2 regions of the Kitasatospora sp. NPDC058046 genome follow, and region 1 is predicted to be linked to the other one. Evidence: riboswitches for the same ligand, from Rfam matches in the RefSeq annotation. Region 1 holds a riboswitch; the other holds the start of a gene.

Region 1 (7,688 bases):
TGATGCCGACCTCGTGCAGCCGGTCCTCGGCCTGCTGGCCGTCGAGCTGGCTGTTGCGCAGGTCGACCAGGACCAGGTGGACGTCGGTGCCGCCGGAGAGCACGCTGGCGCCGGCCTCGGCCACGTCGGCCTGGAGCAGGCGCTCGGCGAGGATGCGGGCGCCGTCCAGGGTGCGCTGCTGGCGCTCCTTGAACTCCTCGGAGGCCGCGACCTTGAAGGCGACCGCCTTGCCGGCGATCACGTGCTCCAGCGGGCCGCCCTGCTGGCCGGGGAAGACCGCGGAGTTGATCTTCTTGGCGAACTCGGCCTTGGACAGGATGACGCCGCCGCGCGGGCCGCCCAGGGTCTTGTGGGTCGTGGTGGTGACCACGTCCGCGTAGGGCACCGGGTTCGGGTGCAGCCCGGCGGCCACCAGGCCGGCGAAGTGCGCCATGTCCACCATGAGCAGCGCGCCGACCTCGTCGGCGATCCGGCGGAACGCGGCGAAGTCGAGCTGGCGCGGGTAGGCGGACCAGCCGGCGATGATCAGCTTCGGCTGGTGCTCCTTGGCGAGGCGCTCGACCTCGGCCATGTCGACCTGGCCGGTCTTCTCGTCCACGTGGTACGCGGCCACGTTGTAGAGCTTGCCGGAGAAGTTGATCTTCATGCCGTGGGTCAGGTGGCCGCCGTGGGCCAGGCTCAGGCCCAGGATGGTGTCGCCCGGCTGGATCAGCGCGAACATCGCGGCGGCGTTGGCCTGCGCGCCGGAGTGCGGCTGGACGTTGGCGTGCTCGGCCCCGAACAGGGCCTTGATGCGGTCGATCGCGATCTGCTCGACCACGTCGACGTGCTCGCAGCCACCGTAGTAGCGGCGGCCGGGGTAGCCCTCCGCGTACTTGTTGGTGAGCACCGAGCCCTGGGCCTCCATGACCGCCACCGGGGCGAAGTTCTCGGAGGCGATCATCTCCAGGGTGGTCTGCTGGCGGTGCAGCTCGGCGTCGACCGCGGCGGCGATCTCCGGGTCGAGGGCGTGCAGGGACTGGTTGAGAACAGTCATGGTGTGGTCTTCCCGGGAGGAGGAGGGAAAGGGGCCAGGGCGGGACGGACCGCGGTGCGGCGGCCCGTCCCGTCGGGGGCTCAGCCCTGGGGGTTGGTGAGCGCGTCGTACTCGTCGGCGCTGAGCAGCTCGTCGGTGGCCTCGACGCGCACCTTGAACAGCCAGCCGCCCTCGAAGGGGTCGCTGTTGACGAGGGCGTTGTTGTCCAGGACGTCCGGGTTGACCTCGGTGACCTCGCCGGTCACCGGGGAGAACAGGTCGCTGACCGACTTGGTGGACTCCAGCTCGCCACAGGTCTCGCCGGCGGTCACGGTCTCGCCGACCTCGGGCAGCTGCACGTAGACGATGTCACCGAGCGCGTCCGCGGCGTGCTTGGTGATACCGATCGTGGAGACACCGTCCACGGCGGCCGTCAGCCACTCGTGCTCCTTGGTGTACTGAAGGTGCTGGGGGTTGCTCATGGCGTCATTCTCCAGGATGGGAAGCGGGTACGACGAAGCGGGCCGCCGCGCGGACGGCTGCGACGTGCGCGTATGGGAAAACGGGGGGCGTGCGAGGGGTCAGCGGGCGCGCTTGTAGAACGGCAGCGCCACGACCCTGACGGGCTCGTGCTTGCCGCGCACGTCCACCGCGACGGTGGTGCCGGGGGCGGCGTGGGCGGCGTCGACGTAGGCCATCGCGATCGGCTGCCCCAGGGTCGGGGACGGCGCGCCGGAGGTGATCCGGCCGATCGGCTCGCCCTCGGTGGAGACCACGGTGTACTCGGCGCGCGGCACCCGCTTGCCGTCGGAGACCAGGCCGACCAGCACCTTCGGCGGGTTGGTCTCGGCCGCGGCGGCGGCCGCCTCCAGGGCCTTGCGGCCGACGAAGGCGCCCTCGTTGGTGGTCTTGTCGAAGCGGACGACCCGGCCCAGGCCGGCGTCGAACGGGGTCAGGTCGGTGGACAGCTCGTGCCCGTACAGCGGCATGCCGGCCTCCAGGCGCAGCGTGTCGCGGCAGGACAGGCCGCAGGGGACCAGGCCGCGGTCCGCGCCGGCGGCGGTCAGCGCCTGCCAGACCGGCTCGGCGTCGGCCGGGTGACAGAAGATCTCGAAGCCGTCCTCGCCGGTGTAGCCGGTGCGGGCGAGCAGCACCTCGCGGTCGGCCACGAAGGCCGGGAGGATCGCGTAGTACTTCAGGCCGGGCAGGTCGGCGTCGGTGGTGTCGGCCAGGATGCCGGTGGCCTCCGGGCCCTGGACGGCGATCAGCGCGTAGGTGTCGCGGTCGTCGGTGACGACGGCGTCGAAGCCCTTGGCACGGGCGATCAGCTCGTCGAGGACCAGCTGGGCGTTGGAGGCGTTGGCGACGACCAGGAAGGCGTCCTCGCGCAGGCGGTAGACGATCAGGTCGTCCAGGATGCCGCCGTCCTCGGCGCAGATCATGGTGTAGCGGGCGCGCAGCTCGCCCAGCGCGGAGACGAAGCCGACCAGGGCGTGGTCCAGCATCTCGCCGGCCTGCGGGCCGGTGACGGTGATCTCGCCCATGTGCGAGAGGTCGAACAGGCCGGCCTTGGTGCGGACGGCGAGGTGCTCCTCGCGCTCGCTGCCGTAGCGCAGCGGCATGTCCCAGCCGGCGAAGTCGGTCATGGTCGCGCCGAGGGCGCGGTGCAGCGCGTCGAGCGCGGTCAGGCGGAGGGACGACATGGCCAGGAACTCCTCGGTCGGGGCACTCAGGGGTGCACGCACCGGACCGGACCCGCTGGGGGGCCGACCCTGCGCGCGGGCATGCGGCGGCGTGGGTCTCCCCATCTGTCGTCGAACCTGAGAGCTTCACCGCCCCGCCGCCCGCAGCCGTTTCCAGCTTGGGGGACAGCATGACGGCTTGCACCGTGGGTGGGCGCACGACAGGGCCGGGCGCCGCTTTCCAGATGTGCCTAACCCGTGCGGTAGGGGTGCCTGAGAGATTCCGGGGAGGACTTGCTCCTTCGGCGCCGGCTGTGCCTGAGTGGCACTCCGGGCTCTCCCGCGCGGGTTCGAGCGGCCGGTATGGAGTTGTGGGGGCCCGCGGCGCATGCCGTCGGACGGGCACATCATGGCACGTCCCGGACGACGAGGGGAGGGGGGACCCGGTCACACCGCGCGGGACCCGAACACGAGTCCTGACCGCACCCCCCGCACGCCTCTAGACTGCTGCGCGTCGGTGCGGCAGTGGGCGGCCGACGGCAGAGGGCGGAATCGGCGGCGCATGGGGTACCCGGTGGAGCAGCAGCAGGGGTGGGGCGGACCGGAGGAGGCGCCGGCGGGCGGCTCCTGGCCGGCCAACGAACTGGAGCAGGTGCTGACCGCGGCCCTGGGCGACCCGGGCGCGACCCCACGGGTGTTCGAGGTGCTGGCGCGCAGCCAGGTGTGGGTGCCGCTGCCGGCCGGGGCCGACCCGCAGGGCCAGGCGCTCGACCTGCCGACCATCGAGCTGGGCGGCGACCCGTACGTGCCGGTGTTCTCCTCGCAGGAGGTGTTCCTCCAGCAGGCGCCGGGGATGGCCTTCGCGATCGCGCCGGTGTGGGAGTTCGCCCGCGGGCTGCCGCTGGGCCTCGGCATCGCGGTGAACCCGGACGCGCCGGTGGGCCTCCCGGTGCCGCCGCAGGGGGTCGCCGAGCTGCGCCGCGGCCCGCGCGAGGACCGCTGGGAGCAGGCCGAGGGCGCCGCGGAGCCGACCGGCGGCCGGGTGGCGCTGCGCGAGCCGGTGCCGGGCGAGGACCCGGAGCACTTCCTGGCCGCCTGCCGGAGCGAACTGTCGGCGCTGCCCGGTGTGTTGACCGCCCGCAGGGCGCTGGCCAGCATCGAGGGCGAACCGACCGTGATGTTCGTGGGCGTCCAGTTGGACCCGGCGGCCCCGGCCGACCCGGCCGCGGTGAACGAGGCACTCGGGCGAGCGCTGGGAACCGCGCCGCTGCCCGGGGGCGTCCACCTCGTACTGCTCGACCTCGCCGACGACCCGGTGGTCGAGTGGCTGCTCACCCGGGTACTGCCTTTCCACACGCGGGCGTGAGCGGGTCCGGATCAGAGGCACGTCGCCGTGGCGGTGGCCGGTGCCGCGCCATAGGGTGCGTGCAGACGGCCGACGGGTCGGCGGGTTGAGGGAAAGAGGCGCGGCGAGGTGGGCGCATGAGTGCGGGAACGGGAGCGGGCGGTGTGCCGGGGCCCTGGGGCCAGGCACCGGCCGGGCGCCCGGGAGCTGATCCCGGCGCGTTGGAGCGCGCCCTGCGCGACGTCGCGCCGGAGCGCTACGACGCGTACGAGCGGCTGCTGCACGCGCTGGCGGACGGCCGGGTCTGGATGCTGCTGTGGCACGGCACGCCGGGCAGCCCGGACGCGCAGTACGGGAACATGGAGATCAGCGGCCACGGCTACGCGCCGGCCGTCACCTCGCCCGAGCAGCTGACCGCCTCCGGCTGGGCGCGGGCCCACGAGGTCGTCTCCGGCCGGGAGATCGCGGCCTCGCTGTACCGCACCCGCTGGGGCCTGTGGCTCAACCCGCACGCCCCCGGCGGCGGCGTCGGCGTGCCCTGGGCGGACCTCCGGCGGGTCGCCGCGGGCCTGGACCGGCTGCCGGCCGGGCCGTTGAAGCTCAGCGAGCCGCAGTTGAACGCCCAGCCGTTCTTCGCGCTGCTGGAGCGGCAGGCCGCCGAGGTGCGCGCGGTCCGGGCACTGCGCCGGGCCTGGGTGCAGCCCGCGGTGGGGGAGTCGTACCTGGCCATCGGCCTTGACCTCTACGAGAGTTCGCCGCCGGCGGTGGAGGCGGTGCGGGCGCTGATGCAGCGCGCGATCGCGGTGGCCCCGGAGGGGCTCGCGGTGTCCACGGTGGCGATGTCGGACGAGTACGACCCGGTGGCGCTGTGGATGCGCGCCAACGCGCGGCCGTTCTTCGACCGGGAGGCGGGCCGCCCGCCGACCGGCCCGTACCCGCCGGTGCCCCCGCCGCCGTACCCCGGGCAGTCGATGCCGGGCTACGCGTACGGCACCCAGCCGCCGGCGCAGGGCTGGCAGCAGCAGCCGCAGCGGCCGTGGCCCGGCTACCCCGGGCGCTGAATCCCAAAACCCATTCTCCGAAGCCGACTTGATTGTCCGTCAAGTCGGCTTCGATGCTTTCCGGACGAATTTCCGGATGTGCGGCCCGGTCATCTTGACATGGCAGTTACAGCCATGTGAAGAGGTATATGCCGAAGATCGGGGAGGTGCATGCACGCAGATCACAGTTGGGCATCTGTCGGTTGTCAGGGCTGGCGCAAGCCAGTTCGGATGGCAGAGAGTTCTGCGCAACGCACCGCGCGTGCTGGAACCCCACAAAGGTGAGCGCGCACGCCGACAAGCCCGTCCACGCGACGCCCATCCCGCGTGGTGGCAGTGCCTGTGCACGACGCACTGCCGTCAACACCCGCTCCTCCTAAGCACCTCCGCACGTCCGCAGCCGCACCGCCGAAGACGGCGACCGGCACCCGTGGGCCGGCCACCGTCGGCGAGGGGACCAACTGACCATGACATCCGTGACCACCGCCGGGAACGAGCCGGAGGCAGCAGCCGCCGCCGGACCGGCCAAGAAGATCGAGGGCCGCTCCCTCGGCCAGATCGCCTGGACCCGCTTCAAGCGGGACAAGGCCGCCGTCGCCGGCGGCGTCGTGGTGATCCTGCTGATCATGCTCGCCGTGCTGGCCAAGCCGATCGAGTCGATGTTCGGGCTCGACCCGGACGCCCTCCACCAGGACCTGCTGGACGCCGACCTCGGCGGTCTGCCGTTCGGCGACTGGGGCGGCATGAGCCTCGAACACCCGCTCGGCATCGACCCGCTGCAGGGCCGTGACCTGCTCACCCGCGTCATCGAGGGCTCCTGGGTCTCCCTGCTGGTCGCCTTCGGCGCGACCCTGCTGTCCAACACCATCGGCACCGTGCTCGGCATCATGGCCGGCTACTACGGCGGCTGGGTGGACACCGTGATCAGCCGGGTGATGGACGTCTTCCTGGCCTTCCCGCTGCTGCTCTTCGCCATCGCGATCTCGACCTCGCTCCAGGGCGGAGCCTTCGGCCTGCACGGCCTGCCGCTGCACATGCTGGTGCTGATCTTCGTGATCGGCTTCTTCAACTGGCCCTACATGGGCCGGATCGTGCGCGGCCAGACGCTCTCGCTGCGCGAGCGGGAGTTCGTCCACGCGGCCCGCAGCCTCGGCGCCCGCGGCCCGTTCATCCTGTTCAAGGAGCTGCTGCCCAACCTGGTCGGTCCGATCCTGGTCTACTCGACCCTGCTGATCCCGACCAACATCCTCTTCGAGGCGGGGCTGAGCTTCCTCGGCGTCGGCATCCAGCCGCCGCAGGCCTCCTGGGGCGGGATGCTCCAGGACGCGATCCGGTACTACCAGGTGGACCCCCAGTACATGGTGGTCCCCGGTCTGGCGATCTTCGTCACCGTGCTCGCCTTCAACCTGCTCGGCGACGGTCTTCGCGACGCCCTCGATCCCAAGAGCAACTGATCCCGCCGCACATGACCACGCATCATGTGATGCGCCGTCAAGGCTCTCCTTCACCGCCTCCCATCCCCAAGGGGTTGATCTCACCCATGCGTAGGTCCCGTACCGTCGCCCTGACCGCGGCCGCAGCCGCCGCCGTCCTGGTCGTGACCGGTTGCACCAGCTCGTCGAAGGACACCGGTTCCGCCTCGTCCTCCGGCACCGGAGGCGGCTCCGGCGCCAACGCCGCCACCAAGGGCATCGTCAACGCCTCGGACAAGAAGGGCGGGACGGTCACCTACGAGATGAAGGGCACCCCGGACTCGCTCGACCCGGGCAACACGTACTACGCGTACATCTACAACTTCTCGCGCCTGTACGCCCGCTCGCTGACCACCTTCAACCCGGCGCCGGGCGACGAGGGCAACAAGCTCGTCCCCGACCTCGCCGAGTCGATGGGCCAGGTCAGCGCGGACGGCCTGACCTGGACGTACAAGCTGCGCAAGGGCCTGAAGTACGACGACGGCACCCCGATCTCCTCGAAGGACGTCAAGTACGCCGTCGAGCGCTCGAACTACGCGCTGGACGTGAACTCCAACGGCCCGGTCTACTTCCGCGAGCACCTGGTGGACAACGCCACGCCGTACGCCGGCCCGTACAAGGACAAGGAGGGCGGCCTCGACTCGATCGAGACGCCCGACGACACCACGATCGTCTTCCACCTGAAGCAGCCCTTCGCCGACTTCGACTACCTGGTCAGCGCCCCGCAGACCGCGCCGGTCCCGCAGGCCAAGGACACCGGCTCGGAGTACGTGAAGAAGATCGTCTCCTCGGGCTCCTACAAGTTCGAGTCCTACGAGGACGGCAAGCAGGCCGTCCTGGTCCCGAACACCAACTGGGACGCGAGCACCGACCCGATCCGCAAGCAGCTTGCGGACAAGATCGTGCTCCGGATGAACATCGACCAGTCCACCATCGACAAGGACCTGCTGGCCGGCAACGCCCAGGTCGACCTGGTGGGCGGCGGCGTCGACCCGCAGACCCAGGCGCAGATCCTCCAGAACCAGAAGCTGAAGGCCAGCACCGACAACGCCTACGGCGGCCGCCTGGTCTACATGGCGATCAACTCCAAGCTCGCGCCGTTCGACAACATCGAGTGCCGCAAGGCCGTGCAGT
Region 2 (7,688 bases), on a different contig from region 1:
GAACAGGCCGAGCGTCTTGTTGGAGGTCCAGCCCCAGTGGTTGCCCTGGCTGACCGCGACCAGCAGCGCGGAGAGCCAGCCGGCCAGGGTGAGGGCACCCAGCGGGTCGGCGCCGCCCTCCTTGTCGGTCACCGGGTCGGTCGGGACGCGGAAGGCGACCAGGGCGATCGCGATCAGGCCGAAGACCAGGCCCATCCAGAAGATCGACTTGTAGTTCCAGTGCTCCAGCAGGAGACCGGTCGCGACCAGGCCGAGGCCGGAGCCGACGCCCATCGAGGCGCTGATGGCGGCGACGCCGCCGGTCACCTTCTGCTTGGGCAGCTCGTCACGGACGATGCTGATCGCCAGCGGCAGGACGCCACCGCCGGCGCCCTGGAGGACACGGGCGACGACCAGCCAGGTGAAGGAGTGGGTGCTGACCGCCAGCGCCGAACCGGCGACCAGGCCGGCCAGCGAGATCAGCAGCATCGGCTTGCGGCCCCGGAGGTCGCCGAAGCGGCCCAGGAGGGGAGTCAGCACGGCTGCGGAGAGCAGGTTGGCGGTCATCAGCCAGGTGACGCTGGACGCGGAGACGTGCAGTTCCTTGGCCAGCGAGGGCAGGATCGGGACGACCGCGGTCTGCACCACGCTGAACGACAGCATCGCCAGGATGAGGGCCGGCAGGACCCGGGCGCTGCTCTGCTTCTCGGCCGCGGTGGTGGGCTGTGGTGCCTCACTCACGGTTGCTTCCTCCCGTACATAGTGAATGAACTGAAGTAACCATGCAGGGAGATACTTCAGAGTGTCAAATATCGAGTGGTTAAGTTTTGGCAAAGGTGAACGGTCGGGTACGTGACAAGGGCCGTGGTGGGGGTGGCGGGGGCGGGGAGGGGCGCCTGCAGTGGGTGTGCGAGAGGGCCCCGGACGGTGTCCGGGGCCCCTCTTCGCGGGTGGTGTCAGACGAGCGGGCGCAGTGCGGCCGGGCGGGGTGAGTCGGTGGCGGGGGGTGAGGCGGGGGGCGGGGTCGAGCCGGCCGGGGAGGTGTTCTGGGTGGCGGTGGTGTCGTGGACCTCGACGTGCTCGCGGCGGAGCTCCTCCCGGACCACCTCCTCCGTCGTGTAGCGCTCGACGACCAGGCGGACCCGCTCGACGGGCGCGAGGTACTTGCGGACCACCGCGCGCTCCTCGCGGAGGGTGACCTCCTCGACGGCCTCGGCGATGTCCTTCTCGCTGAGCGTGGCGCGCTCGGCGTCGCTGACCGGCATCCGCTCGACCCGGACGCGCTCGTGGACCACGGGGATGCGGCGCTCGACCTGTTCGGTCGTCACGTACTTGCGCAGCTTCGCGGTGCCGAGGGTGTGCCACTCGGTGGTGACCTCCAGCCGCTCCTCGCGGCAGGTGATCTCGACCGGGCCGCTGGGGGCGGACGGGGCGCCGTCGGCGTGCGCGGCGCTGACGGTCGCCGCCGGGGCGGGCGTAGACGCGGGCGCGGGCGCGGGGGCGGGCTGCGACTGCGGCCTCGGCTCCACGGTGGGTGCGACGGGCGCGGCCGCCGGGGTGGCGGTGGTGGCCTCGGGGGTGCTGAGCATCCGCATGTCGGCCTCCGGGGCGGTTCTGGTGCTGTCGGCGACCGCGGCGGTGACGGCGGCGGTGGGCGGGGCGGTGGCGACGGGGGCTCTGGCCGGGGCGGGCTCGGGAACGGGCTCGGGGGAGCGCTCGGGGGTGTGGAAGGTGAGCGACTTCGCCGGGGCCGCCGCGGTCGTCGTGGCGGCGGCGGCCGCCGCCGTGGTGCCGAAGTCGAGGTCGGCCTGCTTGGGCCGGCTCCCGTTCTCGTGGCTCGGGCGGCCGTCCATCGGGGTGTCGAGCCCGTAGTAGCGGTACAGCTGGAGCTCCTGGGCGGGGGACAGGTGCTGGCCGACGCCGAAGTCCGGCGACTCCTTCACCAGCGACTTGTCGTACGGCACCCGGAGCTCGTCGCCGGCGAACTCGCTCGTGGTCAGCGGGACGAAGGCGTCCCGGCCGAAGATGCCGGTCCGGACCGCGGCCCACTCGGGCCGGCCGGTGGCGTCGTCCAGGTAGACCTCGTCGACCGTGCCGATCTTGTCTCCGTTGCGGTCGACGGCCTTGTGACCGATGAGGTCCCGGGGGTCGATGTCGGTCTGCACTCTTTCCTCCCGTGCGCTGAGCTTGCGGAACTCCCGCAGGAAGGCGGCCGGAGCACCCGTTCCGTCCGCCACTTCACACCAAAAGCCATGAATCGGACGGACGCGAGCGGGGTGCGCCGGACGGGCTGCGCGCTGGACCGTCCGGGGGACGCGCGTAGACCCCGAACGACCTGACGCACCCGTGATCGGGGGGCCTCCCGCTGGTACCCTGGGCGACGACCGCAGAGCCCGCTCGGGAGAGTCTCCGACTGCGAAAGCCGCTGGTCGGAGCGCCGAAGGAGCAACTCCTCCCCGGAATCTCTCAGGCATCCGTACCGTGTGGGGTAGGTCACTCTGGAAAGCAGGGCAGGAGCGTCGGCGCGGAAGCCGGCGATCACCACCCTCACCGACGGTGCAAGCCGACGGAGCGCCCACAGCGCCCCGTGCGGGTGAAGCTCTCAGGTCCCGATGACAGAGGGGGAGGCCTGTCGGGTCCGCCCGCCCAGGTTCGTCCGCTGTCCGCAGCGGCGAGGCCGGCCGGCGTGCGTACCCCCGCCGGTCCGTGACCAGGAGGCCTCGACCACCATGAACGCCCAGCCGAACGCGGGACGCCCCACCGGCGCCTCGACCCTCACCGAGCTTGAGCTGGCCAGCCCCTTCGAGAACCGCCACATCGGCCCCGACGCCGCCGCGCAGGAGAAGATGCTGGCGTCCGTCGGCTACGGCTCGCTGGACGAGCTCGCCGCCACCGCGGTGCCCGAGGCGATCCGCTCCATCACCGCCCTGGACCTGCCCGCGGGCCGGACCGAGGCCCAGGTCCTCGCCGAGCTGCGCGAGCTGGCCGGCCGCAACCAGGTGCTCCAGCCGATGATCGGCCTGGGCTACTACGGCACCTTCACCCCGCCGGTGATCCTGCGCAACGTCATGGAGAACCCGGCCTGGTACACCGCCTACACCCCGTACCAGCCGGAGATCTCGCAGGGCCGCCTGGAGGCGCTGCTCAACTTCCAGACCCTGGTCTCCGACCTGACCGGCCTGCCGACCTCCGGCTCCTCGCTGCTGGACGAGGGCACCGCGGCCGCCGAGGCGATGGCGCTGGCCCGCCGCGTCACCAAGGTCAAGGGCGGCGTCTTCCTGGTCGACGCCGAGACCCTGCCGCAGACCGTCGCGGTGATCAACACCCGTGCCGTGCCGACCGGTGTCGAGGTCGTCGTCGCCGACCTGTCCGAGGGCATCCCGGCCGAGATCGTCGAGCGCGGCGTCTTCGGTGTGCTGCTCCAGTACCCGGGCGCCACCGGTGTGGTCCGCGACCTCACCGCGGTGATCGAGCAGGCGCACGGCCTAGGCGCGATCGTCGCCGTCGCCGCCGACCTGCTCGCGCTGACCCTGCTCAAGTCCCCGGGTTCGCTGGGCGCCGACATCGCCTGCGGCACCTCGCAGCGCTTCGGCGTGCCGATGGGCTTCGGCGGTCCGCACGCCGGCTACCTGTCGGTGCGCGCCGAGTTCGCCCGCTCGCTGCCCGGCCGCCTGGTCGGCGTCTCCGTCGACGTCGACGGCAACCGCGCCTACCGCCTGGCGCTGCAGACCCGCGAGCAGCACATCCGCCGCGAGAAGGCCACCAGCAACATCTGCACCGCCCAGGTGCTGCTCGCCGTGATGGCCTCGATGTACGCCGTCTACCACGGCCCCGACGGCCTGGCCGACATCGCCCGCCGCACCCACCGCTACGCCGCGGCCCTCGCCGAGGGCCTGCGGGCCGGCGGCGTCGAGCTGCTGCACGGCGAGTTCTTCGACACCGTCACCGCCGTCGTCCCGGGCCGCGCCGCCGAGATCGCCGCCGCCGCCCGCGCCAACGGCATCAACGTCCACCAGGACGGCGCGGACCGGATCTCCGTCTCCACCGACGAGACCACCACCCGCGAGCACCTGGCCGGCGTCTGGGCCGCGTTCGGCGTCCCCGCCGTCGAGGTCGCCGAGGCCGCCGACGCGCTGCCCGCCGCGCTGCTGCGCGAGGACGAGTACCTGACCCACCCGGTCTTCCACAGCCACCGCTCGGAGACCGCCATGCTGCGCTACCTGCGCCGCCTGTCGGACCGGGACTACGCGCTGGACCGCGGCATGATCCCGCTGGGCTCCTGCACCATGAAGCTCAACGCGACCACCGAGATGGAGGCGGTGACCTGGCCGGAGTTCGGCCAGCTGCACCCCTTCGCGCCGATCGACCAGGCCCAGGGCTTCCTGACCCTGATCCGCCAGCTGGAGCAGCAGCTGGTCGAGGTGACCGGCTACGACGCCGTGTCGATCCAGCCGAACGCGGGCTCGCAGGGCGAGCTGGCCGGTCTGCTGGCCGTGCGCGCCTACCACCACGCCAACGGCGACACCCAGCGCGACGTCTGCCTGATCCCGTCCTCGGCGCACGGCACCAACGCGGCCTCCGCGGTGATGGCCGGCATGCGCGTGGTCGTGGTGAAGACCCTGGTCGACGGCGACGTGGACGTCGAGGACCTGAAGGCGAAGATCGAGCAGCACCGCGACAACCTCGCCGTGCTGATGGTCACCTACCCGTCCACCCACGGCGTGTACGAGACCCAGATCACCGACATCTGCGCCCTGGTGCACGAGGCCGGCGGCCAGGTGTACGTGGACGGCGCCAACCTGAACGCCCTGGTCGGCCTGGCCAAGCCGGGCAAGTTCGGCGCGGACGTCTCGCACCTGAACCTGCACAAGACCTTCTGCATCCCGCACGGCGGTGGCGGCCCGGGCGTCGGCCCGGTCGCGGTGCGCGCCCACCTGGCGCCGTACCTGCCGAACCACCCGCTGCAGCCGGAGGCCGGCCCGGCCACCGGCGTGGGCCCGATCTCGGCCGCGCCGTGGGGCTCGGCGGCCATCCTGCCGATCTCCTGGGCGTACGTCCGGCTGATGGGCGGCGAGGGCCTCAAGCACGCGACCCAGGTCGCGGTGCTGAACGCCAACTACATCGCCAAGCGCCTGGCGCCGCACTTCCCGGTGCTCTACACCGGCCCGGGCGGGCTGGTCGCGCACGAGTGCATCATCGACCTGCGCCCGCTGACCAAGGAGACGGGCGTGACGGTGGACGACATCGCCAAGCGCCTGATCGACTACGGCTTCCACGCGCCGACGATGTCCTTCCCGGTGGCCGGCACGCTGATGATCGAGCCGACCGAGTCCGAGGACCTGCACGAGATCGACCGCTTCTGCGACGCGATGATCACCATCCGGGCCGAGGTCGACAAGGTCGGCTCGGGCGAGTGGGCGGCCGACGACAACCCGCTGCGCAACGCCCCGCACACCGCCGCCACGCTGGCCGGCGACTGGGCGCACGGCTACTCGCGGCAGGAGGCGGTCTTCCCGGCGGGCGTGAACCCGGCGGACAAGTACTGGCCGCCGGTGAGCCGGATCGACGGCGCGTACGGCGACCGCAACCTGGTCTGCTCCTGCCCGCCGCTGGACGAGTACGGCGTCTGACCCGACCGGGCCCAGGAGGTCCGGGTCGGACGGCAGGGCCCCGGCGGAGTTCTCCGCCGGGGCCCTGCCCGTCTGCGCTGGTCGGCGGCTGCCCCCGCCGTACGGTCGGACCGGGTGGTCAGGCCGCGTGGGCGACGGGGCGGCGCGGGGCGATCACCCGGCCGTCGGGCAGCAGTTCGCCGGTGTCCTCGAACAGGACGACGCCGTTGCAGAGCAGGCTCCAGCCCTGCTCCGGGTGACGGGCCACCGATACGGCCGCCTCGCGGTCCTCGGACTCGGCCGTCGGGCACTCAGGACGGTGCTGGCACATGCGTACCCTCGCTTCGCTCTGCGATCCTCCCCGTGGTGCGGTCGCCGGAGGTGGTGCCGTCCGGGGCCGCCGCGGTGGTCGGATCCTGTCCGCGCGCCGGCCAAGTGTGGGCCGGCGCCCAAGTGGGTAGGACAGGGGGTCCTTCCACGCTGGTTCCCAGTGTCGGCATCCCGGGAGCCGCGCGCAGGGATTTCGTGACATGCGCCACAACTCCCGGGTAGAGATCACCCGTTCAGGTGGGGCCGACGGGAAAAGGCGCACCGGTGGGTCAGTCGGGACATGGCCCATTGGGGCCATGCCGAATGGCCCGGACGGGTGGTCACCGTTCGGGTGAGGGTTTGGGAGCGGGCGCGCGGGCGCGGTCGAGGGCCGCCGGGCGGGTGGGCCCGGCGGCCCGTGGGGCGTCGGCGGGTCAGGAGGTGCCGAGCAGCAGCGGCCCGGCGAGCGGGGCGCGGGCGAGCAGCGGCAGCAGTTCGGCGGCCGGCCGGGCGCGGTGCGCGGCGACGCCGAGCGGGGCCGGGGCCAGGGGGATCAGGAGGTCGCCGTCCGGGTCGGCGTCGGGGTTGTGCAGCCAGAGCGCCGTGGCGTACTGGCCGGGGAAGGTCAGCAGCCGGGGCTGCCGGCGGGTCCGGGAGCCCTGGGCGAGCTGCCAGGCCTCGCGCAGGGCCCGGACCGTCGAGTCGAGGTAGGGGCCGGCGGTGAAGTGGGAGAAGCTGTGGCCCTCGGCGCTCTGCACCACCTCGGCGGCGGCGGCCACCTCGGCGCCGTCCTTGATCAGGAAGCGCCAGCCGGTGCGGCGGGCGGCCGGCAGCTCCGGGCGCGGGCCGTTCAGGACGTGCACCGCGAGCGGGTGGGCGGGGAGCAGTGGGCCGGTCGGATGGCGCAGTGCTGCGGCGGCGGGCTGGCGCAGCGCGGTCTCCGAGTCGAGCGCGCCCAGGACGGCGCGCAGGGCGCTCGGCGGGGGCTGGGGGGTTTGCAGAGTCATGGCGGGGTCCGCCTCTCCAAGCGAGATCGGCGTGCGAGTGCGGCATACCGGCGTGGCGGGGCGACGCGTCGTCGGTGACGGGGCCGGGCCGTGTCCGGTTGTGCAGGATCGCGGTGCCGGCGCGGTCGCCGCCTCGACGAGGGCTTTCGGGGCGAGGCGGACCGGCCGGAGCGCTGTGCGAATTCGAACAGGTGCGCAGGGTGATCTGTTTATCACAGGCTGTGGTGTCGGGCAAGTCCACAGTTCGTCTGATTTTCCGTCAGATGCCTTGCATTGCAAGCCAGTACGCACGTTCGGGTATCGATCTTCGCGGTGGGCATCATGCTTGCACGGTCGGTCGACCGGGTGCTCGACGGGGTGGCTCTGGAGGAGGGGACCGTGGGCGAGAAGGTCGTGGCGACTCGGGCGGAACTGGCGGACCGGCAGCTCTACCGGCGCAAGCTCCACACGTGTCTGGACGTGCTCGGACGGATGATCCGGGAGGACCGCTTCGACCGGCCGCGGGCGGTGATGGGCCTGGAGATCGAGCTCAACCTGGCCGACGAGCAGGGCCTGCCGGCCATGAACAACGCGCAGGTGCTGAGCGCGATCGGCTCCAGCGACTTCCAGACCGAACTGGGGCGCTTCAACATCGAGGTCAACATCACGCCGCACCGGCTCTGCGGGCACGTGTTCGAGGAGTTGCGCGAGGAGATCGACACCGGGCTGCGCTACGCCGACCGGCAGGCGGCCGAGGCGGGCGCCCGGATCGTCATGGTGGGCATCCTGCCGACCCTGGAGCACG

Evidence for each region. Region 1 has a riboswitch for glycine ahead of gcvT (glycine cleavage system aminomethyltransferase GcvT). Riboswitches for the same ligand answer to the same signal wherever they lie in the genome.
Region 2: it holds a riboswitch for glycine, as region 1 does, so the genes downstream of both, gcvP (aminomethyl-transferring glycine dehydrogenase) here and gcvT (glycine cleavage system aminomethyltransferase GcvT) in region 1, are expected to answer to the same signal.

The regions. Positions count from the first base shown of each region.
Region 1 is NZ_JBHVRS010000002.1:736,880-744,567, forward strand. It holds gene glyA (serine hydroxymethyltransferase) at 1-1,036, opposite strand, end outside; gene gcvH (glycine cleavage system protein GcvH) at 1,117-1,497, opposite strand; gene gcvT (glycine cleavage system aminomethyltransferase GcvT) at 1,597-2,718, opposite strand; glycine riboswitch at 2,949-3,050, opposite strand; gene ACFVU7_RS07615 (enhanced serine sensitivity protein SseB C-terminal domain-containing protein) at 3,260-4,063, shown strand; gene ACFVU7_RS07620 (enhanced serine sensitivity protein SseB C-terminal domain-containing protein) at 4,180-5,103, shown strand; gene ACFVU7_RS07625 (ABC transporter permease) at 5,550-6,536, shown strand; gene ACFVU7_RS07630 (ABC transporter substrate-binding protein) at 6,623-7,688, shown strand, end outside.
Region 2 is NZ_JBHVRS010000009.1:317,552-325,239, reverse strand. It holds gene ACFVU7_RS20970 (MFS transporter) at 1-720, opposite strand, end outside; gene ACFVU7_RS20965 (PRC and DUF2382 domain-containing protein) at 936-2,216, opposite strand; glycine riboswitch at 2,368-2,471, shown strand; gene gcvP (aminomethyl-transferring glycine dehydrogenase) at 2,709-5,609, shown strand; gene ACFVU7_RS20955 (DUF5999 family protein) at 5,728-5,919, opposite strand; gene ACFVU7_RS20950 (hypothetical protein) at 6,332-6,904, opposite strand; gene ACFVU7_RS20945 (glutamate--cysteine ligase) at 7,283-7,688, shown strand, end outside.